Regions from separate parts of the Janthinobacterium sp. GW823-FHT06H09 genome, predicted to be linked through region 2. Evidence: predicted binding sites of a transcription regulator. Region 2 holds the regulator's gene; each other region holds the start of a gene.

Region 1 (5,847 bases), on a different contig from region 2:
CCCAGAATGCCGTCTTCATCAACGCAGGGCTGAAGCGGTAGTCGGGCCGCAGATAACGCAGCACCAGCAAGGTAAAGCCCAGCGCCAGGAAGCCGTACACGCCGAACAGCGCCGCATGCGCATGCACGGGAGTCGTGTTGAGACCCTGGATATAGTACAAGGCCACAGGCGGGTTGATCATGAAGCCCAGCACACCGGCGCCCAGCATGTTCCAGAAGGCGACGGCGACAAAGCACATCAGGGGCCAGCGCAACTGCTCCATCCACGGCGCGCGTTCCTTCAGGCGCCAGTTTTCCCACGCTTCGTGGCCCAGCACGATCAGCGGCACCACTTCCAGCGCACTGAAGCTCGCGCCGATGGCCATCACGGGCGTGGTGGTGCCGGCAAAGTACAGGTGGTGGAAGGTGCCGGGTATGCCGCCCAGCATGAACAGCGAGGCCGACGCCAGGCTGGCCGTCGTGGCCATGCGCACCGACACCAGGCCCAGGGTCGAGAAGATGAAGGCCAGCGCCGTGGTGGCGAAGACTTCAAAGAAACCTTCCACCCACAGGTGCACCACCCACCAGCGCCAGTACTCCATCACCGATAAATGCGTGCGCTCGCCGTAGAACAGGCCGGCGCCGTAGAACAGGCCGATGGCGCCCACGGACGCGGTCAAGAGCGCCAGCAGGTTCCTGTCGCCGCCCGGCTGGCGCAGGGCGGGCACGACGCCGCGCAGCATCAGCACGAGCCACAGCAGAATGCCGACAAATTTGCCGATTTGCCACAGGCGTCCCAGGTCCACATATTCATAACCCTGATGGCCGAGCCAGAAATTCCACTCGGGCGGCATCACTTGCGCGATGGCCAGGTAATTGCCGATGAACGAGCCGACGACGACCGCGACGAGGGCCCAGAACAGCACGTCGACACCGAGGCGCTGCCACTTGGGGTCCTTGCCGCCATTGATCAGCGGGGCGAGGAACAGGCCGGCGGCCAGGAAGCCCGTGGCGATCCAGAACAGCGCGGCCTGGATATGCCAGGTGCGCGTGAGCGCATACGGGAACCAGCGCGACACGTCGATGCCGTAGAACTGCTGTCCTTCCACCGTGTAGTGCGCCGTAAAGCCGCCGATGAAGACCTGGAAGATGAACAGCGCCACCACCAGGAACAGGTACTTGCCCAGTCCCCGCTGCGAAGGCGTCAGCGCGAAAGTGGTGAGCGGGTCGCGCGGACCGGCGGCCGGCAGCGCTTCGTCGTGGTCGCGCAAGAAGGCCCAGCCCCAGACGAGGAAGCCCACGCCGGCCAGCAGCACCACCACGCTGGCGACCGACCAGACGAGGTTTTCGCCACTGGGCTGGTTGCCGATCAGCGGTTCGTGCGGCCAGTTGTTCGTATAGGTCACTTTCTGGCCCGGACGTTCGGTGGCGGCAGCCCACGCCGTCCAGAAGAAGAACTGCGTCATCTGCGCGCGCCGCGCGGCGCTGGGCAAGGTGTTTTCCTTCATGGCGAAATGCTCGCGGCTGGCGTGCAGCGCAGGCGCGTCCGAGAACAGCTGGTCGTAATAGTGCGCCGTGCTGGCGATCGCTTGCACGCGGCGCGCCGACAGATGCAGTACTTGTTCTTCATCGACCCGGTTGCCGCGGTATTCCAGCTTGAGCGCTTCGCGCAGCGCCGCCTGCGCGGGGCCGTCGAGCGCCGCGTACGCCTTGCCATGCTGCTCTTGCGCGGCCAGTTCCAGCCAGGCCGTCAGTTCGCGGTGCAGCCAGTCGGCCGTCCAGTCGGGCGCCTGGTAGGCGCCGTGGCCCCAGATGGAGCCCAGCTGCATGCCGCCGACGGATTGCCAGGCCGTCTGGCCGTCGAGGATGCCCTCGCGGTCGAACAGTTGCCGGCCATCCTGCGCCAGCACTTGCGCGGGAATCGGCGGCGCCTGGCGATACACTTCCGTGCCGTAGTAGCCGAGCAGCGAAAACGTCACGATCAGCACACCGATCAGGGTGAACCAGAGTTTTTTGTAGGGACCCATGGGTCTTTCCTTTGTCAGTGCACCACGGCCGGCGCAAAGCGCTCGAACAGGATATTGTTTTCAGTATGGATGTGCGCCATCAGGTCTTCGCGGAAGGTGCGCAGGCCCGTGTACAGCGCGCGCCAGGTGGTGCAGGCGCCACCTGGTGCGGTGATATCGTTCGTCATCGCCTCCATGGCGCGCAAGGCCACGCCATGGTCGTCATGCTCCATGCGCATCACGTTGATGGGCGCGCCGGCCCGGGGGCCCTGGCCGCGCACGATCATGGGGAACAGCACGTCTTCCTCCTTGCGCATATGGCTTTCCAGTTCCTGCGCCATGGCCGACAGGTGTTCCGCCAGCCCGTGCGGACAGTCGGCGCGGTCGCCATGCACCTGCTCGACCTTGCGCGCCAGGCGTATCAGCTCGGGCAGCTGCTCGCGATGCACGGCGTGGTAGCGCGCCAGGATGTGTTCCACCAGCTCGGCGGCCGGGGCGTCCTGCCAGTCACGCTCGCCGCTGGCGTCAATCCGTCCGGCCAGCACTTGCAGTTCCTTGACGATGGGCGCCGCGTCCACGCCGGCCGCTTCGGCCGCCGCGCGCAGGGTCTTGTTGCCGCCGCAGCAGAAATCGAGGCGGTGCGCATCGAACAGGCGCGTGGCGCCGGGGATGCGGCGGGCCAGCTGGCCCAGGGATAGGTCGATCATTTCCATAGCAGTTCCTTGATGATGAATGGGGGGTTGTTTTATTGGACGGCGCCCGCGTGGTAGACGCCGGGCACGGCTTCGCCCGTCACTTCCAGCACGCCCACGGCGCCCTTGCCGGCGCGCGACAGCGCATGGTCGACCAGCAGATAGCTGCCAGGATGCTGTACCTTCAGTTCGACGATGGTCGCGCCGCCCGGCGCCACCAGCGTGGTTTGCACGTCGTTTTTCGGGCTGCTGATCGAGCCTTCGCTGTACACCTTGTCGAAGATCTCGCCGATGATGTGGAACGACGAAATCTTGTTCGGGCCGCCGACACCGAAATAGATGCGCACGGTCTCGCCGACTTTCGCCTGCAGTTTGTGCGTCTTGCTCAGGGCGCCCACTTCGCCGTTGAAGACGTAGTAGTCGGGCAGCTCATTGGCCATTTTTTCCAGGTTCGGTTCCTGGTGCACGGGTGCGCCGTGCGGACGGCCCGTGTACATCTCGCCCTGCATCACGTAGTACTCGCGGTCGACCTTCGACAGGCCGCCTTCCGGTTCGACGAGGATCATGCCGTACATGCCGGCCGCGATATGCTGCGGCACGAGCGGCGTGGCGCAGTGGTAGACGAACAGGCCCGGATTGAGCGCCTTGAAAGTCACCGTCTTTTCCTGCCCCGGCGCCACCTGCGTGTGCTGTCCGCCGCCATGGCCGCCCGTCACCGCGTGCAGGTCGATCGAGTGGATCATCTTGCTGTCCTTGGCGTTGAACAGGGTCAGTTCCACCGTATCGCCCACCTTCGCGCGCAGCATCGGGCCCGGTACTTGCCGGTTGAAGGTCCAGTAGGTAAAGCTGGTGCCGTCATCGAGCTTGCCCGGCAGTTCCACCGTCTCCATGCGGTATTTCAGGGTTTGTGGCGCGCGCGCGCCGATGGCGGAAGGCACCTGCGCCGGATTGGCGGCCACGCTGACGGCCGATGGATCGGGGCCGCGCATCGGCGACGGCGCGGGCGTGTACAGGGCCAGCGCGGCGGCCTGGCTCGATTCGCCCGCTGCGCTGCCGGCGCCAGCGGCCTTCGGCGCGCCGGCTTCGGCCAGCGAGGTGCCGGCGACTTCCAGCTTGCCTTCCATGCCGATCTGGCGGTGGCCGGGAATCGAGCAGTAATAGGTGAACGTGCCGGCGCGCGTGACCTTGAAGCGCACGGTGGTGCTGCCGCTATTGGCGCTGAACTTGTTTGATGCCACGTTCAGTTCCGGGATCAGCAGGTCGTGCTCGGCGCCTTCGCCGCTTTTCAGCACCAGTTCGACCGTGTCGCCCACCTTGGCCGTCAGCACGGGGTTGACCTGGCCCTTGGCATCGATGAACACCATCTTGCCGTCGACGATATTGGTTTGCAGTTCATAGCGCTTGAGCGCGGCGGCAGCAGAGGGTTGGCTGACAGCGGCCGCAGTGGCGGCGGCGCTGGCCGGCAGGCTCGCCTGGGCTTGCACGGACAGGGGCATGGCCAGCACGCAGACGGCGGCGGCAATGGCGCGGAGGGAGGGAGTCGTTTTCATCAGGCTTTCCTTGGTCTTGTATGCCGGTTCGGCACCCTTACCTAGGCAAACGGTGTGCCAGGAAAAACTTGTTTTAAATCAACGATTTGAAAAATGCAGGGTCGATATGACCCTTTTCAAGCGTGGTCCGTTGTACCCTGCATGGTACTTATGACCACCACCGCCATCCACCTGCTGCTGCTCACCGACCTGGTCGCCGACCTGCCCGTGGCCGTGCGCCTGCAGCGCCTCGTGGGCAGCCTGCGCGCGCACTTCGGCTGCGAGGCCGTGGCCTTGCTCAAGCTCGACGGCGAGCACCTGCGCCCCGTGGCGATGGCCGGCCTGGCCAGCGACGCGCTGGGACGCCGCTTCGCCGTCGCCGACCATCCGCGCCTGGCCGCCATCCTGCAGCGGCGCGGCGTGCTGTGCTTCCATCACGACAGCTCCCTGCCCGATCCCTACGATGGCCTGATCGCCGAGCGGGCCGGCGAACCGCTGCCCGTGCACGACTGCATGGGCATGGCGCTGGACCTGGAAGGCGAACGCTGGGGCGTGATCACGCTCGACGCGCTGCGGGTGGGCACCTTCGATACGCAGGCGCAGCGCGACCTGGGCGAGCTGGCCTGCGCCATCGAGGCGGCCGTGCGCGTGACGCGCCTGGAGACGGAAATCCGCGCCCTGCGCCTGTCGGGCGGCGCCATGCTGGCCGATGCCCAGGCGCCGCGCGAGGAACACGATTTCGTCGGCCAGAGCAGCGCCATCACGCACTTGCTGCACGAATTGCAGGTGGTCGCCGATTCCGAACTGCCCGTGCTGCTGCTGGGCGAGACGGGCGTGGGCAAGGAATTGTGCGCGCACCGCCTGCACCGCCTGTCGCGCCGCGCGGGCAAACCGCTGATCCACGTCAATTGCGCAGCCTTGCCGGAATCGCTGGCCGAGAGCGAGTTGTTCGGCCATGTGCGCGGTGCGTTTTCGGGCGCCGTCAGCGACCGGCCCGGCCGTTTCGAGGCGGCCGAAGGGGGCACCCTGTTTCTCGATGAAGTGGGGGAATTGCCGCTGTCGATACAGGCCAAGCTGCTGCGCACCTTGCAAAATGGCGAAATCCAGCGCCTGGGCGCGGACCGGCCGCGCCGGGTCAACGTGCGCGTGATCGCCGCCACCAACCGCAGCCTGCGCGAACATGTGCGCGACGGCTCGTTCCGCGCCGATCTGTACCACCGTTTATCCGTGTATCCCGTGCCGATTCCGCCGCTGCGCGAGCGGGGCAACGACGTGCTGCTGCTGGCGGGCGGCTTCCTGGAACTGAACCGCGCGCGCCTGGGCTTGCGCAGCCTGCGCCTGTCGGCCGCGGCGGAAAACGCTCTGTGCCACTACCGCTGGCCCGGCAACGTGCGCGAACTGGAACATGTGATCAGCCGGGCCGCGCTGAAAGCCGTGATCCGCGGCGCGGACCGCAAAGAGATAGTAACGCTGGAAACGGATATGCTCGACCTCGATGCGCTGGAAGCGCCGGCCGGCACGGACGCGCTGCCGCTGGCGCCAGCCGCGTGCGGCACGCCGGCGGCGCCGCTGCTATCGATGCATCAGATCGTCGAAGCGAGCCAGCGCCAGGCCATCCGGCAAGCGCTGGTGCTGCATCAGG
Region 2 (5,847 bases):
CGACGCGGCGGCACGCCTGCCGTTCGCCGACGAGGCGCTCGACTATCCGGCCGATGCCGCGCCGGCACAAGGGGAGCGCAACCATGGCTGACTTTACCAATGGCTTCTGGAATATCTACATCGTCGTGCTGTCCCTGCTGGGCATCATCGGCTGCGGCGTGCTGCTGTACTCGCAGTCGAAAGTGAAAGTGGCCGCCGGCGCCCCCGCCGACGGCACCACGGGCCACGTGTGGGACGAGGACTTGAAGGAACTCAATACGCCGATGCCGCGCTGGTGGATGTGGCTGTTCTACATCACCATCGTCTTCGCGCTGGCCTACCTGTTCCTGTACCCGGGCCTGGGCACCTACGCCGGCAGCCTGGGCTGGAAATCGACGGGCCAGTACGAGGAAGAGCTGAAGAAGGCGGAAGCCGACTACGGCCCCCTGTTCAACAAGTACCTGAGCCAGGACTTGAAGACGGTGGCCGCCGATCCGCAGGCGCAAGCGATCGGCCAGCGTCTGTTCCTGACCTACTGCGCGCAGTGCCACGGTTCGGATGCCCGCGGCAACAAGGGCTTCCCCAACCTGACGGACAAGGACTGGCTGTATGGCGGTGATCCCGACATCATCAAGACCACCATCATGCACGGCCGCAATGGGCAGATGCCGCCGATGGGCGCCGCGCTCGGTTCCGAAAAAGATGTCGAGAACGTGGCCCATTACGTGCTGAGTCTGTCCGGTTCCACGTCGGACCCCGTCAAGTCCGTGCTGGGCAAGGCCAAGTTCGGCGCCTGCATGGCCTGTCACGGTGCCGATGCGAAGGGCAACCAGATGCTCGGCGCGCCTAACCTGACGGACAAGATCTGGCTGTACGGCGGCAGCGCCGATACCATCATGGAAACCGTGCGCAAGGGTCGCAACAACACCATGCCGGCCTTCAGCGACTTCCTCGGCGAATCCAAGGTACACGTGCTGTCGGCGTATGTCTGGAGCCTGTCGAATCCCCAGACGCCCGTGAAATGATGTAATGGAACCTCAAGTCATCAAGATGTATGCGGCCCGCGAGCAAATCTACCCTCGCGAGGCCAAAGGACGCTACGCTACCTGGCGATGGGTATGCGTATGGCTTACCCAGCTCGCGTTCTACGGCTTGCCGTGGTTGACCTGGAATGGCAGGCAAGCCCTGCTGTTCGATTTGACCACGCGCAAGTTCTACATTTTCGGCGTCGTGCTGTGGCCCCAGGATTTCATCTATCTGGCGGCCCTGCTGATCATCTGTGCGTATTTGTTATTCCTCGTCACGGCCATTGCCGGGCGGGTGTGGTGCGGGTTTTCTTGCCCGCAAACGGTATACACGGAAATCTTCCTGTGGGTCGAACGCCGCATCGAGGGCACGCGCAGCGCGCGCATGGCCCTCGACAAGCAGGGCCCCTCCGTGCGCAAGGCGTTCAAGAAGACGGCCAAGCACCTGGTATGGGGCGCCATCGCCCTGTGGACGGGCTTTACCTTTGTCGGCTACTTCACGCCGATCAAGGAACTGGCGCGCGAGGTGACCACCCTCAATTTCGGTCCCTGGGAATGGTTCTGGGTCTTGTTCTACAGCCTGGCAACCTACGGCAACGCGGGCTGGCTGCGCGAGCAGGTGTGCAAATACATGTGCCCCTACGCGCGCTTCCAGAGCGCCATGTTCGACCAGGACACCCTGATCATCACCTACGATGCCAAGCGCGGCGAACCACGCGGCGCCATGAGCAAGAAGGCCGGCAACAACGACAAGCTGGGCGACTGCATCGATTGCACCCTGTGCGTGCAGGTGTGTCCGACCGGTATCGATATCCGCAACGGCCTGCAGTATGAATGCATCGGCTGCGCCGCCTGCGTCGATGCCTGCAATACCGTGATGGACAAGGTCGAGCGGCCGCGTGGCCTGATACGCTACAGCACCGACCATGCGATGGAAAACAACTTCAATTCGAAGCAGATCCGCCAGCGCGCCATGCGCCCGCGCGTGCTGATCTACACGTCCATCCTGGCCCTGATCATCATCGCCGTGTGTACGTCGCTGGCCCTGCGCACGCCCCTGAAAATGGACGTGATCCGCGACCGCGGTTCGATGGGACGCGAGGTGGAAGACGGCATGATCGAAAACGTCTATCGTCTGCAGATCATGAACACCTCGGAGCAAAGCCAGCACTTTAAAATCAGCGCTTCCGGCTTGCCGGGCCTGACCTTGCTGACGCGCGACGAAGTGACCTTGCAGCCGACGGAAACGCTGGGCTGGCCGATCCGCCTGCGCGTGCCGCACGGCGTCGGCGAGAAGGGCTCGAACAAGATTGCGATCGAATTGCACTCGCTGGACGACCCGTCGCTGCACGTGCGCGAAAGCGCGGTGTTCATCGTGCCGCGGTGATGTTGATTTGGGGTCGGCCCCTCCGGGTCCGACCCCGTTATTTCGCCGTAGGGGTATCATCAATCATGCGTTAGGGTCACTTGATTTTCAACCCGGAAGCAAAAGCTGGAGTCGGACCCAAAGGGTCCACCCCCAAGGAGAACACAATGTCCGACAGTCTGAAACTGCAACCTCCCGTTGCCCCGTGGTACAAACACCGCTGGCCATGGCTGCTGATGATCGGTCCCGGCCTGTCCGTGGTCGTCGGCAGCTTCATGGGCTATATCGCGTTTACGCAGCCCGATGCGCTGGTGGTGGGCGACTATTACAAGCAGGGCAAGGCGATCAACCAGGATTTGAAGCGCGACACGATCGCCAGCGACCTGGCCATGGATACGACCCTGTCGTATGACGTCGCTGCAGCGCGCCTGAGCGGCTCCGTGCACAGCTTCGGCAAGGCGTACCAGGGGCCTTTGCAGCTGCACCTGGCGCATGCGACCCTGCCGGAAAAGGATATCAAGCTGCTGGTGCAGCCCGATGCGGCCGGCAATTTTTCCGTGGCGCTGCCGATGCTCGAGCGCAGCCGCTGGCAAGTGCTGGTGGAAAACGACAAACGCGAGTGGCGCCTGTCCGGCATCTGGACCTGGCCCGTGCAACGCAGCATCGCGCTGCATGCGGATGAAGAGTTATAACGTACAGCGCCGGGAAAAAACCGTAGCGAGCGGCAGTGATTTGTGGCTGAGAAGCACAGCTGTGCTATAGCACAGCGAGCATCGCAGGCCGCAAAGCACGACGCGCAGTAGGTTTTGACGGTGCTGTTACTTGCAGACGTCGGTGCCGGCTGTAATGGCTTTTAACTTGGCCGGCTGCAAGATCTCGATCTCGCGGTTGGAGACGCGCAGCCAGCCTTCCTTCTTGAATTTCGACAATAAACGGCTGACGCTTTCGATGGTCAGGCCCAGGTAGTTGCCGATTTCCTCGCGCGACATGCGCAACTGAAATTTGCTGGCCGAATAGCCGCGCGCTTCATAGCGCGACGCCAGGTTGACGATAAAGGCGGCAAAACGCTGCGTCGCCTGCATGTTGCCCAGCAACAGCATGACACTTTGCTCGCGCGTGATTTCCTGGCTCATCATGCGGTGGAAATGGCGCAGCAGGGTCGGCATATTGCCCAGCAATTGTTCCAGGCTGGAAAACGGGATTTCACACACTTCGCTGTCTTCCAGCGCCACCGCATTACAGTGGTGGCGGTCGGCGCTGATGGCGTCCATGCCCAGCAGTTCGCCAGCCATCTGAAAACCCGTCACCTGCTCTTCGCCGCCCGGATTGATCTGGTAGGTCTTGAAGTGGCCCAGACGGATCGCATACAGGTTCTGGAACGAGTCGCCGATGCGGAACAGCGAAGCGCCGCGCACGATCTTGCGGCGGCGGCCGATGATCTGGTCCAGTCTGTCCATGTCGCCCACGTCGAGGCCCATCGGCAGGCACAATTGATGCATGCTGCAGGTCGAGCATCGCGCACGCAACGCTTCCACGGTCACTGTGGGCGAGGTTGGAGTGAGTAGCGCTTCAGTCATGTCGGTACCTTTTAGAAAATGCAACAACAAGTTTACTGCATACAGGGTTGCCGTGTGCCAATTTCACCGCAATTTCGCTGAATAAACGACGTTCCGACTTTAATTATATGGCAACATCGTCAAAAGCCCATGCGGAGAGGGCAATTTGCGTGGCGGCGCTTGCCAAGCTGGGGTATTGATAGGAAAATTCCTGACAGCATTATCTGCCGCCTGTGCCGCCCGGTACTGAAAAGGAAATCATGAAGCCTCTCGGCATCAAAGCAAAAGTCGCGCTGGCCACCAGCCTGACCTCGATCGCCATGATCGCGCTGGTCACCATGATCCAGGTGCAGCACATGCGCGACGATTTCACCAAGGTACTGTTGAGCCAGCAGTCGTCCCTGATCAGCCGCACCGCCGCCGAGCTCGACGACAAGCTGGGCATGCTGCTGCAGATCGTCACCCTGACGGCCCGGCAGCAGCCGCCAGAACTGATCACCCAGCCCGCCCAATTGCGCGACTACTATTCGCGCCGCTCGATGCTGGTGCTGTTCGACGACGTGCTGGTGCTCGACGCGCACGGCGCCGTCGTGGCCGACATGCCGGAAGTGGCGGGGCGCGCCGGGATCAACGTCGCCGAGCGCGAGTATTTCCAGACCGTGCTGCGCACGCGCCAGCCCATGATCACCGAGCCGATGCTGGGCAAATCGAGCGGCATGCCCATCGTGCAGATGGTCGCGCCCGTGCTGGGCGCCGATGGCCAGGTGGCCGGCGTGGTGATCGGCGTGCTGCGCCTGTACAAGGATAACCTGCTGGGGAGGTTGCGCTCAGAAAAGATCGGCAAGAGCGGCTATTACTTCGTCCTCACGCGCGGCGCCGTGCCGCGCTATGTGCTGCATCCCGACACCAGCCGTTTGCTGCAGCCGCGCCTGCCGAACGCCAACCTGACGACCACCCGGCTGCTGAAGGACGATGGCGAAGGCACCATGGTCAGCACCAACAGCCGCGGCATCACGGCCGTCAACAGCTTCAAGCGCCTGAAATCCGTAAATTGGCTGCTGGCCGCCTCGCTGCCCCTCGACGACGCCTTCGAACCGTTCGACGGCGTGCTGTACCGGCTGGTGCTGTGGAGCATCCTCGCCTCGCTGCTGGCCGCAGCCGTGCTGGGCTGGGTCACCGTGCGCCTGCTCTCGCCGCTGGTGCGCCTGCGCGACACCCTGCAGGCGCTGCGCGCCAGCGGCAGCCGTTTCACTCCCGTGCCCGTGCAGCAGCGCGACGAGATCGGCGAGCTGACGGAAGCGTTCAACGGCCTGATGAGCGAGCGCGACCGCTTGCAGCAGGAGCTCGAATCGCGCGCGGCGGAGCTGGAACAGGAGCGCGACCGGGCCGAGGCGGCCAACCGCGCGAAGAGCGATTTCGTGGCCAACATGAGCCATGAAATCCGCACGCCCCTCAATGCCGTGCTGGGCATGGTGTATTTGCTGGGCAATACCAAGCTCGATACGGAACAGCGCAAGTATCTGACCATGGTGCGCGTGGCCGGCCAGTCGCTGCTGGGCATCCTCAACGACGTGCTCGATTATTCGAAGATCGAGGCACGCCGCATGGAATTGTCGCCCGTCGAATTCGACCTCGACGAGGTCATGAACACGCTGGCCACGACGATGACGATGAATGCGGGCGAAAAGGAGCTGGAACTGGCGATTGCCGTCGAGCCCGACGTGCCGCGCCGCCTCATGGGCGACGCCCAGCGCCTGCAGCAGATTCTCGTCAACCTGGCCGGCAACGCCATCAAGTTCACCGAGAGCGGCGAAGTGGTGGTGGCCGTCAGCCTGTCCGAGAAAGACAAGGGCCGCGCCTGGCTGCGCTTCGAAGTGCGCGACACGGGCATCGGCATGACGGAGTTGCAGCAACAGCAGCT
Region 3 (5,847 bases), on a different contig from region 2:
GGAATTTCGCACGAATGTGCAGCTGGCACTCAACTATGCGCTGGCGCTGGGGGCGAAACAGCTGCACTGCATGTCCGGCATCGTGCCGCCCGGCATGAGCCTGGAGCGTGCGCGGCAAAGCCTGATCGGCAACCTGCAATTTGCGGCCGACGCCTGCCGTCCGCACGGCATCAACGTGCTGATCGAGCCGATCAACCGCTTTGACATGCCCGGTTACTTTCTGAACCATAGTCAGCAGGCGGCCGACGTCATCGCCGACTGCCAGCGCAGCAATATCTTCCTGCAGTACGACATTTATCACATGCAGCGCATGGAGGGTGAGCTGAGCAACACTATCCGCGCCCTGCTGCCCCTGATCCGCCACATCCAGATCGCCGACACGCCGGGCCGCCACGAACCGGGCACGGGCGAGATCAATTACCGCCACCTGTTCAAGCTGCTCGAGCAGGTCGGCTACGTGGGCTGGGTCGGCTGCGAATACCGTCCCGCCAGCGACACCGTGGCCGGACTGGGCTGGCGCGAACAATGGACCACCACCACGGGCACAACAGGCGCCTGATCGCAGCGCGCTTGCGCCCGCACAAGGCGGGCAACGCAGGCCGGCACGACAATACCTTTCCATACAGTATTTCCTGTCGAGAGGTGACGTGTCCACCCTGCCCGCCCGCCATCGCCGCGCCCTTTGCCATAACCTGTACCTGAGCCTCTTCCTGGCCGTCGTGCTGTGCGGCTGCGCCAGTGCGCGCACCGACCTGGCGCAAGTGCGCGCCCTGGCCGCCGGCACCGATGCCTTGACGGCCTTCGGCGAACTGTCGCAGCGCCACGTGGACAGCTACCAGCGCGCCCGCCCCTATCTGTCGCCCGCCGAAGACGCGCGCGAACGCCTGCTCGATGCGCAGCGCCGCGCCGCGCAAGCGGACGTCGCGCGCCTGGCGCAGGCCGTGCGCCTGTATCTGCAGGCGCTGGGCCGGCTGGCGAATGCCGATGCGTACGACGTGCAGCCGGAACTGGCCGGCGCCGGCGCCGCCATCCGCGCCTGGCCGGGCAGCGGCATCGACGACCGTCATGTCAGCGCCTACACCCTGTTGCTGCAGCAACTGTCGCGCCTGGGCGGCGCGGCCAGCCAGCAGGCGCACCTGGCGCAAGTGCTGCACGACGGCGACGCGCCGCTGCAAGCCCTGCTGGCCGCGCTCGACAGCTTGCTGGCGCTGTACGACAAAAGCGGCGACAACGAGCGCGACATGGTGCTCGGCTTGCTCGACGTGGAAATCGCGTTTGCTGACACGCCGCAGCAGCGCCTGCTGGCCGTGCTGGCGAAAACCATGCAGCAAAGTAAAACCGAAGAATACCGGCTGCTTGGCTTGCGCCACACGCTGGCGCGCCGGCAACTGGCGGCACTAGCGCGCGACCACGCACAGCTGGCCGCCGCCCTCACCACCACGGAGGCAAGATGGACGGATCGGTAGGCAGGAGCAGCGGCAGCGAACGCCGCGAAGCGGCTCTCAGCAGCGCCATGCGCGTCGAGCAACTGGCCGACAGCCTGTCGCAGGCGGCCGTCACCTTGCACGGCGCCGTCATGCGCGCTATCCGCAAGCGCGCCAGCCAGGGAGAAAACGGCATCAGCCACAGCCAGGCACAAGCCGTCTTCGCCCTGGAAGTAGCCTTGCGCCAGCAAGCCAACCAGCTGTATGCCGATGCCGCCGGCCATACGGTAATGGGCCTGGAAACGGCGCAGCGCCAGCTCAGCGGCCTGCTCGACACGGTGCGCCTGCGCATCGCCCGCAACGACGATGTGCGGCACTGGATCAGCCTGTCGACGAGTTTGTTACATCTGGGCAGTGCCGTCCTGGCCGGCAATCCCGAGCGCATCCTCAGCACGCTGGGCAAGGTGCGTGAGCGGCTGCAAGAGATGGCGCCGGACTGATTGAAATCGGCCGGCGAGCGCCTATACTGGGACGTCCCCGCCTGGCAATCGTGCCTGCGGGGCGATTGCCAGAGGAGACCAACATGCGTATCGAACCGTATTTGCAATTCAATGGAAACTGCGCGCAAGCGCTGGAATACTACCGGCAGCACCTGCATGGCACAGACCTGTGCCTGATGCCGTTCCGCGGCTCGCCGGGCCAGGAGCAAGTCAAGGAAGACTGGTATGACAAGATCATGCACGGCTCCGTGCAGCTGGGCCCCACCATGCTGATGGGCTCGGACGGCGGCTGCGACGAGGGTGCCAAGGGCATGAGCGGCAGCTCGATCTGCCTGACCGTCGATACGCAGGAAGAGGCGGAACGGGCCTTCGCCGCGCTGGCGCGTGACGGCAACATCCAGATGCCCATGGAAGAAACGTTTTGGGCCAAACGCTTCGGCATGCTGAAAGACCAGTTCGGCGTGGCCTGGATGGTCAACTGCCTGAAAGAGCCAGCATAGAACAGCCCGCGCCTGCCTGCGCCGCGTCAAACGCGGCGCGGGTAGTAGCGCAAGCAGAAGCGCCCATCCTGGACTACCATAGAGGAGAGACTCCTATCGGGGACAGCCATGAATGGATTGCCGCAAGACCAGCTACAGCGCCTGCAAGGCGTGCTGGAGCAACGCAAGCTGGCGTTGCTGGAACAGATAGAGAACGAAGCGGCCGAAGCGGACGCGCGCGCCTCGCTGCTCAATGAAATCGAAGCCTCGCCGGCCGACAACGCCAGCGTGCGCACCTTGAACGCCCTCGTCAGCGAAGCGGCCGAGCACAATCAGGCGCAACTGGCCATCATCAAGCATGCGCTGGCCAAGTTCGCCGACGGCAGCTACGGCCTGTGCGACAACTGCGGCGAAGCCATCGGCCTGTCGCGCCTGAACGCCCGCCCTGAAGCGCGCCTGTGCATCGATTGCCAGACGCGGCTGGAAAAGGCACGGCGCGCCATACCATGACCCTAGCTTAACGGCGGCACGACAACAAAGGGCAAGGCATCGCTGCCCTGCCCCCTGTTTTCCAGCGTAATTACCATGCTGCCTGCCGTCCTCCGCCAGCGTCTATGCGCCGGCTGGGTGGACGGGTCTCCTCTACTGCCATTGCCTCTATGCAAGCTGTACGCTTGCTTAACTCATGTGCTGTCCGCCATTGATGGCGATGTTTGCGCCCGTGACGAATGCCGCCTCGTCGGACGCCAGGTAAGCGACCAGGGCCGCCACCTCGTCCGGCTCGCCCAGGCGGCCCAGGGGGATTTGCGGCAGGATCTTCGTTTCCAGGATATCGGCCGGCACGGCCGTCACCATCTGCGTGCGCAGGTAGCCGGGCGACACGGTGTTGACGGTGATGCCGTGGCGCGCCACTTCCAGCGCCAGCGCCTTGCTGAAGCCATGCACACCGGCCTTGGCGGCCGCGTAGTTGCACTGGCCAAACGCGCCCTTCTGGCCATTGACGGACGAGATATTGATGATGCGTCCCCATTTCTTTTCCAGCATGGGTTCCAGCACCTGCTTGCTCATGTTGAACAGGCTGTCGAGATTGGTCCGCATCACCTCGGACCAGTGCGGCAACTCCATCTTGCGCATGCTCTGGTCGCGCGTGATGCCGGCGTTATTGACCAGCACATCGATGCGGCCGAACTGCGCCAGCACCTTGCCGACGGCTTCGCTGCAGGCAGCAAAGTCCGTCACGTCAAGGGCCAGCGGGTGAAAATAATACTGCTGCGCCTGCTGCTCGTCGAGCCAGCTTTCCACCCGCGTGTTGCCCGGCGTATGCGCCGCCACGACGGCAAAGCCCGCCGCATGCAGGCGCCGGCACAAGGCCGTGCCCAGGCCGCCCATGCCGCCCGTGACCAGCGCTACCTTTTGTTCCTTCATGACTGTCTCTCCCCGCTTGTTATGGTTGTTCTGCGTGGCATCAAGTGTAGGAGCAGTTTTTATTGCCAGCCTTGCGCCAGATCAAGTGCCCAGCCTGGTGCAGTCGTGCGCGGCCGGCGCCCCGGACTGTGCCAGAATGGCCGCTACTGCACAGCGAGAGGACAGGCCATGACGTACAAGACCGTATTGCTCCACATCGACGACAGCGCCGGGCGCGCCGCCCGCATCGAAGCGGCGGCCAGCATCGCCCAGGCGTGCGGCGGCCACCTGACGGGCGTGGCGCTGACGGGCGTGTCGCGCCTGCTGTACCAGCACCAGCCCGACCTCGATGCGGACCCGAACCTGAGCTTGCATCTGAATTTCCTACGCGACCGCGCCACGCGCGCCCTCGACGGTTTCGAGCAACAGGTGCGCGCGGCAGGCGTCGCCTCGTTCGAACAGCGCGTGCTCGACGACGAGGCGGCGGGTGGCATCAGCCTGCTTGCCCGCTATGCGGACCTGGTCGTCATCAGCCAATACAATGCCAAGGATAAATCGCCGTCCGTGATGCGCGACTTTCCCGCCTATGTGCTGCTGCATTCGGGCCGGCCCGTGCTGATCGTGCCGTATGCGCCGCCGCTGCCCCTGCTGGCGCCGCCGGCAGCGGCGCGCAATGTGCTCATTTCCTGGAACGCCAGCAAGGAAGCAAGCCGCGCCGTGACCGCCGCCCTTCCCCTGCTGCAGCGCGCCGGGCAAGTCCACGTGGCCATCTTCGACGCCCAGGTGCATGCGGCCGAGCACGGCGAACAGCCGGGCGCGGAACTGGTGCACTACCTGGCGCGCCACGGCGTGGAAGCGCGGCTGCATTTGCTCGATGGGGGTGGCGTGCGGCGCGGCGATATCGGCGAGGCGCTGCTGTCGCAGGCCGCCGACCTGTCGGTCGACTTGCTGGTGATGGGAGCGTATGGCCATTCGCGCCTGCGCGAAACCATCCTCGGTGGCGTCACGCGCACGATTCTGCAGAGCATGACGATCCCCGTGCTGATGGCGCACTAGGCCTTTGCTAAAACGGTCGGGCTAGCCGCCCTGCCAGGGCTGGCTGCGGATCTTTGCCACCTGGCGCTGCGCCAGCCACTGCCACAACTGCAGCGCATCGTCCTGCGGCAGGGCCGACATGTGGCGCGGACTGGCCAGGGCAATTTCGCAATCGCGGTCCGACCATTCCTCGAAAGTGACTTCGCCTCCGCTAGCGACTTCGACCTGATACATCAAGCCATCGTCGTAGCCAAAGCGCAACAAGACGGCGGCCGGGCTGCCATCCGGCGTGACGGCGCCGCCGCGGTACACCTCGGCCAGCGCATCGGCCAGCTGTGCCGGTGAGGGCGCGCAGATGTCGCGCCCATCGGCCCGTGTCAGAATGAACCATGCCTGTGTCATGACGCGCCCTCCTATCCATACTCGTTAGCATGCGAGGCAAGTACTACGGGCAGTCACCTTGGTCCAGTGTCACTTCGGGCGCGCGGAAACTATCCCTGTCGGCATTGTTTACCAATAATTACTCATACTAACAAGGATCATACCTAAATTTCGTGCAGCGCGGAATTTATGCATATGGCACCACAGAGGCGTTGATTCACGCCACCAGCACGGGAATGCTGAGCGGATCGAAGTCATGCCAGTCGCCATTGGCGATCGTGCCTTCCGCTTCCTCGATATGCTCGGCGCCCAGCCGGTGCAGTGTCTCGAGCGCCCGTTCGCGCTCTTCGAGGCCGCCCAGCGCCACGGCGATCAGCATGCCCGGATGGCGCGGCTGGCGGTGATTTTCGCCATGTTTCTCGGGCTCGCCCGCCTCCTTCATCTTGTTGAAACTGTAGAGTGAGCCCACATGGGCGCCCACCAGCGCGCCCACCACCGGCCCCAGCGGCCCCGTCGCCAGCGTGGTGGCCGCGCCGATGCCGGCACCGACGGCGGCACCGACGGCCACGCCCTCGACCACGCCTTCCGGCGTCTCCTTGGCGCCCGGCGAGACGTCGCGGTCGC
Region 4 (5,847 bases), on a different contig from region 2:
CCTCTGCCCTCGGGACGGCGCCAGCTGGCCTACGCCACCTCGCGCTCGGCCCGCTTGCCATATCTGCAGGTCGATCTCGACGGCATCATGCCCGACATCTACCTGCCGCCGCCGAAGGACGAGGCTGAGCGCGCCCAGGAAATCGTGCGCGTGCAGCGCTGGCTGGAAGGCGGCACCTTACGCCCTAACAACATCTGACACCGCTGGCGCCATAAAAAAAGCCCGCTATGCCTAGCGGGCTTTCTAACGAATGAAGCAAGACTCAGGCAGCTAGACGAACGCTTCCCCGGCAGCCGTCCATCAGGAACGACAAGCCGACTACCAGCACCAGCTCGCCTTCGGCCGAGCGGGCCGTACCGGTGATGCCTTCCACGGTGATGGCCGTCATCGGCTTGATCACCAGGTCGGCCGTGCCATCGACGGCTTCCACGGCGAGAATGTACGGCTGTGGCGCGGCGACGACGATGCCGACGCGTTCGCTGCACGATTCATAGCCCAGGGCACCGGCCAGCGACCGTACGGGCAATGGACGGCCCTGGTCTTTCAGCACGGGCGCGCCACCCACTTCCATGAAGGTTTCCGGCAATTCGACGACGCGCTGCACCACCGCCATCGGCAGCGCCAGCGCGGCGCCCGAGGTCGACACGAGCATGGTCGGCACGATCGACAGTTCGATCGGCAGGCGGATGGCGAACTTCGTGCCCTTGCCCAGCGTCGACTCGATGTGGATGGCGCCGCGGTTTTTCTCCACGGCCGTTTTCACCACGTCCATGCCCACGCCGCGGCCGGAGACGCTGGACGCCACTTCCTTGGTCGAGAAGCCCGGCAGGAACACCAGCTGGAAGCATTCGTCGTTGCTCAATTGCGCGTTTTCGCTGATCAAGCCCTTTTGCTGGGCCTTGCTGCGCAGGAAGACTGGGTCCATGCCCTTGCCGTCATCCTGCAGCACGATCATGACGCTGTTGGCCTCTTGCCAGGCTTTCAGCGAAATATACGACTTGGCGGGCTTGCCGGCGGCCAGGCGCGCTTCCGGCGATTCGACGCCATGGTCGAGCGAGTTGCGCAGCATGTGCACGAGCGGATCGTACAGGCTGTCCACGACGACGCGGTCGACTTCCGTTTCCGCGCCTTCGATGGTCAGCTCGACATCCTTGCCCAGGTCTTTCGCCAGCTCGCGCACCAGGCGCGGGAATTTCTGGAACAGGCGGCCGACAGGCTGCATGCGCGTGGCCAGGGTGGCCCGCTGCAGTTCGGTCGAGTAACGCGAGGCGCGCTCCAGGGTTTCCGCCAGGGTCGCCATCAGGGTAGCGGCCTGGCCTTCGAATTTGAATTGCAGCAAGCGTTCGAGCAGCACGGCGGCCTGGTTGGCGGCCTGCACGGATTCGCCCGCCACTTCCAGCAGCGCGTCGAGCTTGACGGCGTCGACGCGGATGCTGTCTTCCTTGACGGGCGCGGCATGGCGCACTTCCGGACGCTCTTCGCGTCGCTCGGCGCCATCCCAGGCCTTGGCGGCCGGCTTGGCGGCAGCGGCAGCAGCGGCGGGCGCAGCGGCGGCCACGACGGCAGGGGCAGCGGCGACGGCGGACACCGGCGCGGCAGCGACCCGGCTGCCCTCGGGCACGACGGCGTTATACATGCCTTCCCAGTCCAGGCCATCGGCGCCGGCGGTGGAGACGGCGGCGGCAGGCGTGGCGGCAGGCACTTCCGCAACCTCGGCAACGGGCGCGGCCACTTCCGCCACCACGGCGGCGGCAGGCGCAGGCGCGTCCATGCCCTTGCCTTCGATGGCGTTCGTCAGGATGTGTTCCAGCTCTTCCGGCATGGCCGGCAAGCTTTCCGGCGCGGCGCCATTGGCCAGTTCCGTCAGCTGGTCGGCGACGAAACCGGACGCCTGCAGCGCCGCCTCGATGGCGATGGGGGTGACGGGCGCGGCGCCCGTGCGCAAGGCGTCGAACAGGTTTTCCGTCAGGTGACAGGCCGCCACCAGCGCGGGCAAGCCCATGAAGCCGGCACCACCCTTGATCGTGTGGAAGGAACGAAACACCGCATTCAGTGTTTCCTTGTTGTCAGGATCGCGCTCGAGGCGCAACAAGTGCTCTTCAACATTAACCGCAAGATCCATCGCCTCAACGACGAAATCCTTGAGCATATCGTCCATTAGAATCCCAAATCCGCAAGAAGGTCGTCTACATTATCCTGGTCCAGCGCCACCGACGGCACGGACGGGCCCTGCATCAGCGGCACCGGCTTTTGCGCCAGTTTCTCGCGCACCTCGGCCGGCGCGTTGTCGCGCAACAGCTGGGCCAGTTCGTTTTCCACGGTCTTGGTGATGTTGACCACTTTTTTAATCAGCTGGCCCGTGATGTCCTGGAAGTCCTGCGCCATCATGATTTCCAGCAAGCGCGCTTTTTCCGCTTCCGTCGCTTCGGCAACGGCTTGCGCGAACTGGCGCGAGTCGCCGGCCAGGGCCTTGAATTCTTCCAGGCTCAGCTTGCCGTCGAACAGCGCCGTCCAGCGGCCGTCCATGTCCTTGGCTTTCTTCGACAGCACATCCTGCGCCGGCATGCCTTCGTCGAGCGTGTTCAGGACCTTGTTGGCGGCCTGCTCGGTCAGGGTGGCGACGTATTCCAGGCGGTCCTGGGCGTCGACGATCTGCGACGACGCTTCCGTCAGCGCCTTGTCGTAGCCCAGTTCGCGCAGCGAATCGTGCAGCAGGCGCACGATGCCGCCCAGACGCTCGAACATCGGCTTGTCGGACTGGTCGACGGGATCGGCCGCGTCGCCAGACGCCTCGGCGCCGGCCACAGGCAGCGCTTCCGCCTCGGCGGCCACGGGCTCGGCGGCTGCCGGCACGGCGGCGTTGGCCGACACCGAGTCGAACAGCGCGTCGAAATCGTCCTCCGCAATCACGGCGGGAGCGGGCGCGGCGGCAGGCGCGGGCTGAGCCGCGGCCGCACTTTGCGCAGATACTTCATCGAATAATGCGTCGAAATCATCAGCGGCGTTGGTCATATCCCTGCTTCTCCATAATTTGTCAAAATTCCGCCTGAACTGTGCGTTTTACAGACTGATACCCACAATTTCTCGATTAAGATGATTTGAGGCAATACCGCTGCGATGGTGCGAGTGTAGCAGGGCGCCGCCCTGTTGGTAAATCTCAAAACGCGCTTCCTGGTGCAAAGCTGGCCTACAAGAGCTTTTCCACAAGGAAATATGTGTTCCAGCTGTTGTATTTTGAAATACTACCATTGGCGTGCGTGCAAGACCACGCACAGCAGAAGAAATCCTGCTTCCGGGCGTCTGCGCAACAGCGCCACATGGACATCGTTGCAGCTACACACGATCTTTCTGCCAATGTTGTCTATACTGAAGGTGCAGTTGTATTGATAATTATCAAGTCTTTGCATGAATACAATGCTGCCGCCGCGTCTACAATAAGAGGCGTTGCGCGCGCTCAGTCACCGCCAAAGGACCTGCCATGTATAAGAAAATTCTGATCGCCACGGATGGCTCCACCGTCTCCAACCTGACGGCCTGCGCCGGCGTTGCTTTTGCCGAACAGATGCACGCCGACATCCTTGCCTTGTATGTGGCGCCCGAATACCAGTACCCGGTGTACATCGAAATCATTCCGCCAAGCTATCCCAGCGAGGAGGAGTACCGCATCGCCATGCGCAAGGCCGGCGCCGACCATTGGCAGCCCATCCTCGACGCGGCCGCCAAGCGCGGCCTGGAAGCGACGGGCCTGACGGCCTTTTCCGACAGCCCGGCCCTGAAGATCGTGGAAGTGGCGCAATTGCAGCATTGCGATCTGATTTTCATGGGTTCGCATGGCCGCAGCGGCTGGGGGCAATTGCTGTTGGGCAGTGTGACCAATAAAGTGCTGTCGCACTCGAAATTGCCCGTGCTCGTGCATAGGCTGATCAAGGAACCCCCGTCCGAATAAGAGGTCACATGACCACCGGGGCCGCCGTTGCCGGCATATGCAGAAAAAGGCATAATGCGGCCGCCTCAGTTAAAATGACAACGTTTCTCGTTTCTCAACATTTGATTGTCCGGTGACGGACAGAGCAGATTTCACGCATCCAGATTGCCCGCCTATGATACGTATTGTAATTGCCGACGACCACACCATCATGCGAGAAGGCTTGAAGCGCATCCTTGACGGCGCGCCGGATATCGATATCGTGGGCGAAGCCATCGACGGCTTTGAAGTACTCAATCAGGTGCGCCAGGGCGGCTTCGACCTGCTGCTGCTCGACCTGTCAATGCCGGGCCGCAGCGGCGTCGACCTGATCCGGCAAATCCGCAGCGAGGCGCCCAAGCTGGCCATCCTGATCCTCACCATGCACGAGGAAGAACAATATGCGGTGCGCGCCATCCGCGCCGGCGCACAAGGCTATCTAACCAAGGAAAGCGCTGGTACCCAGCTCGTGGGCGCCATTCACAAGGTGGCGTCGGGACGCCCCTACATCAGCGCCGAGGTGGCCGAGCAGCTCGTGCTCAACATCATGATGCCGAATGAAAGCTTGCTGCACAAACAGTTATCGGACCGCGAGTTCGAAGTCTTTTCCCTGCTGGTGGCGGGCAAGTCGATCACGGAAATCGCCAACAACCTGCACCTGAGCGTGAAGACGGTGAGTACGCACAAGACGCGCATCATGCAAAAAATGGGCATGAGTTCGCTGTCCGAAATGGTGCAGTACGCCGTGGCGCACCGCCTGCTCTCCCCCTTCAAGACGTAAGCCCGGCGGCGCGCGCCCGCGCGTCGACCGTAGGAACAATCCTACTCCCCCTACCGTAGCTCCTACTGCCATATTCAGCCACTGCTGATATTAATTGCATATGGTTGTTGGCATACTGAAACCAGTAATCAAGTTGCTGGGAAGTTATTTCATCACACAGCAAGTCGTCAGCGAATTGAGCTTTACCAGCCTGGACGCGCGCCGCCCTTTCCCTGCCCGCCGTCTGCGCACCCTGTCATTCAACTCTGAACTACCTGTCACCAGGAGATGAACATGCTGTCCACGCAAACGCCCGAAACCCGCGCCGCCGCCCCATCGCTGGCCCCCTCTTCCCCGATGGAAGCAGGGCGCCAGCGCCAGGGGCGGCTATGGTCGAACCTGAAGGAAGTATGCGATCTGCTGCATATCTCCAGCGCCTGCACCATCGCCGCCGACGAACTGCTGTTCCAGCACGTGCAATTCAAGACGGGCCAGCGCGTGCATACCATCGGCCAACCGTTCGACACCTTGTACATCGTCAATTCGGGCTTCCTGAAAACCGTGCTCATCGACGAATTCGGCAATGAACAGGTACTGAGCTTTCCCATGAAGGGCGACATGCTGGGCGTCGACGGCATCCACTCGCGCCACTACTCCTCGGAAGCGGTGGCCCTGTCCGACTGCGACCTGATCTTGTTGCCGTTCAAGAAGCTGACGGCGCTGGGACGTGTTCACCTGGAACTGGAAAACGTCATGTACGGCGTGATGAGCCGCGAACTGGTGCGCGAACAGGCGATGATCGGCATGCTGGGCGCCTTGAGCGCCGAAGCCCGCGTGGCGCGCTTCCTCGTCTCGCTGGCCGACCGCTTCGCGCAGATGGGCTATTCGAGCAAGCTGTTCAACCTGCGCATGACGCGCCACGAAATCGGCAGCTACCTGGGCCTGACCCTGGAAACGGTGAGCCGCACTTTGTCCGCCTTCAATGAAATCGGCCTGATCTCGGTTGACCAGCGCACCATCGGCATCAAGGATCCGGACGCCCTGAAAACCCTGCGCCGCCTGCCGCCGTCGCGCTCGCGCGCCAAGCAGCTGGCTGCCGCCAAGCTCAAGGCCGACACCACCG

What was found. Region 2 encodes FNR, which switches genes on or off when oxygen is low (the NO sensors DNR and NnrR bind a similar motif). Its sites were predicted from a motif close to TTGATNNNNATCAA; they were not measured.
Region 1: the regulator FNR is predicted to act here: its motif matches at 4,295-4,308, upstream of nirK (copper-containing nitrite reductase).
Region 3: the regulator FNR is predicted to act here: its motif matches at 3,900-3,913, upstream of AC1Q6X_RS15540 (universal stress protein).
Region 4: the regulator FNR is predicted to act here: its motif matches at 3,384-3,397, upstream of AC1Q6X_RS02385 (universal stress protein).

The regions. Positions count from the first base shown of each region.
Region 1 covers NZ_JBXAHC010000012.1:116,815-122,661, forward strand. The annotation lists gene AC1Q6X_RS20960 (nitric-oxide reductase large subunit) at 1-2,005, opposite strand, end outside; gene ytfE (iron-sulfur cluster repair protein YtfE) at 2,020-2,697, opposite strand; gene nirK (copper-containing nitrite reductase) at 2,730-4,226, opposite strand; gene norR (nitric oxide reductase transcriptional regulator NorR) at 4,377-5,847, shown strand, end outside.
Region 2 covers NZ_JBXAHC010000005.1:351,838-357,684, reverse strand. The annotation lists gene AC1Q6X_RS10780 (cbb3-type cytochrome oxidase subunit 3) at 1-91, shown strand, start outside; gene ccoP (cytochrome-c oxidase, cbb3-type subunit III) at 84-1,004, shown strand; gene ccoG (cytochrome c oxidase accessory protein CcoG) at 1,009-2,391, shown strand; gene AC1Q6X_RS10765 (FixH family protein) at 2,538-3,062, shown strand; gene fnr (fumarate/nitrate reduction transcriptional regulator Fnr) at 3,189-3,947, opposite strand; gene AC1Q6X_RS10755 (response regulator) at 4,187-5,847, shown strand, end outside.
Region 3 covers NZ_JBXAHC010000008.1:144,265-150,111, reverse strand. The annotation lists gene otnI (2-oxo-tetronate isomerase) at 1-559, shown strand, start outside; gene AC1Q6X_RS15565 (hypothetical protein) at 648-1,466, shown strand; gene AC1Q6X_RS15560 (hypothetical protein) at 1,451-1,924, shown strand; gene AC1Q6X_RS15555 (VOC family protein) at 2,008-2,424, shown strand; gene AC1Q6X_RS15550 (TraR/DksA family transcriptional regulator) at 2,533-2,913, shown strand; gene phbB (acetoacetyl-CoA reductase) at 3,082-3,828, opposite strand; gene AC1Q6X_RS15540 (universal stress protein) at 3,997-4,863, shown strand; gene AC1Q6X_RS15535 (hypothetical protein) at 4,885-5,244, opposite strand; gene AC1Q6X_RS15530 (glycine zipper domain-containing protein) at 5,441-5,847, opposite strand, start outside.
Region 4 covers NZ_JBXAHC010000001.1:499,904-505,750, forward strand. The annotation lists gene AC1Q6X_RS02370 (S41 family peptidase) at 1-198, shown strand, start outside; gene AC1Q6X_RS02375 (chemotaxis protein CheA) at 263-2,158, opposite strand; gene AC1Q6X_RS02380 (protein phosphatase CheZ) at 2,158-3,012, opposite strand; gene AC1Q6X_RS02385 (universal stress protein) at 3,479-3,946, shown strand; gene AC1Q6X_RS02390 (response regulator) at 4,101-4,745, shown strand; gene AC1Q6X_RS02395 (Crp/Fnr family transcriptional regulator) at 5,082-5,847, shown strand, end outside.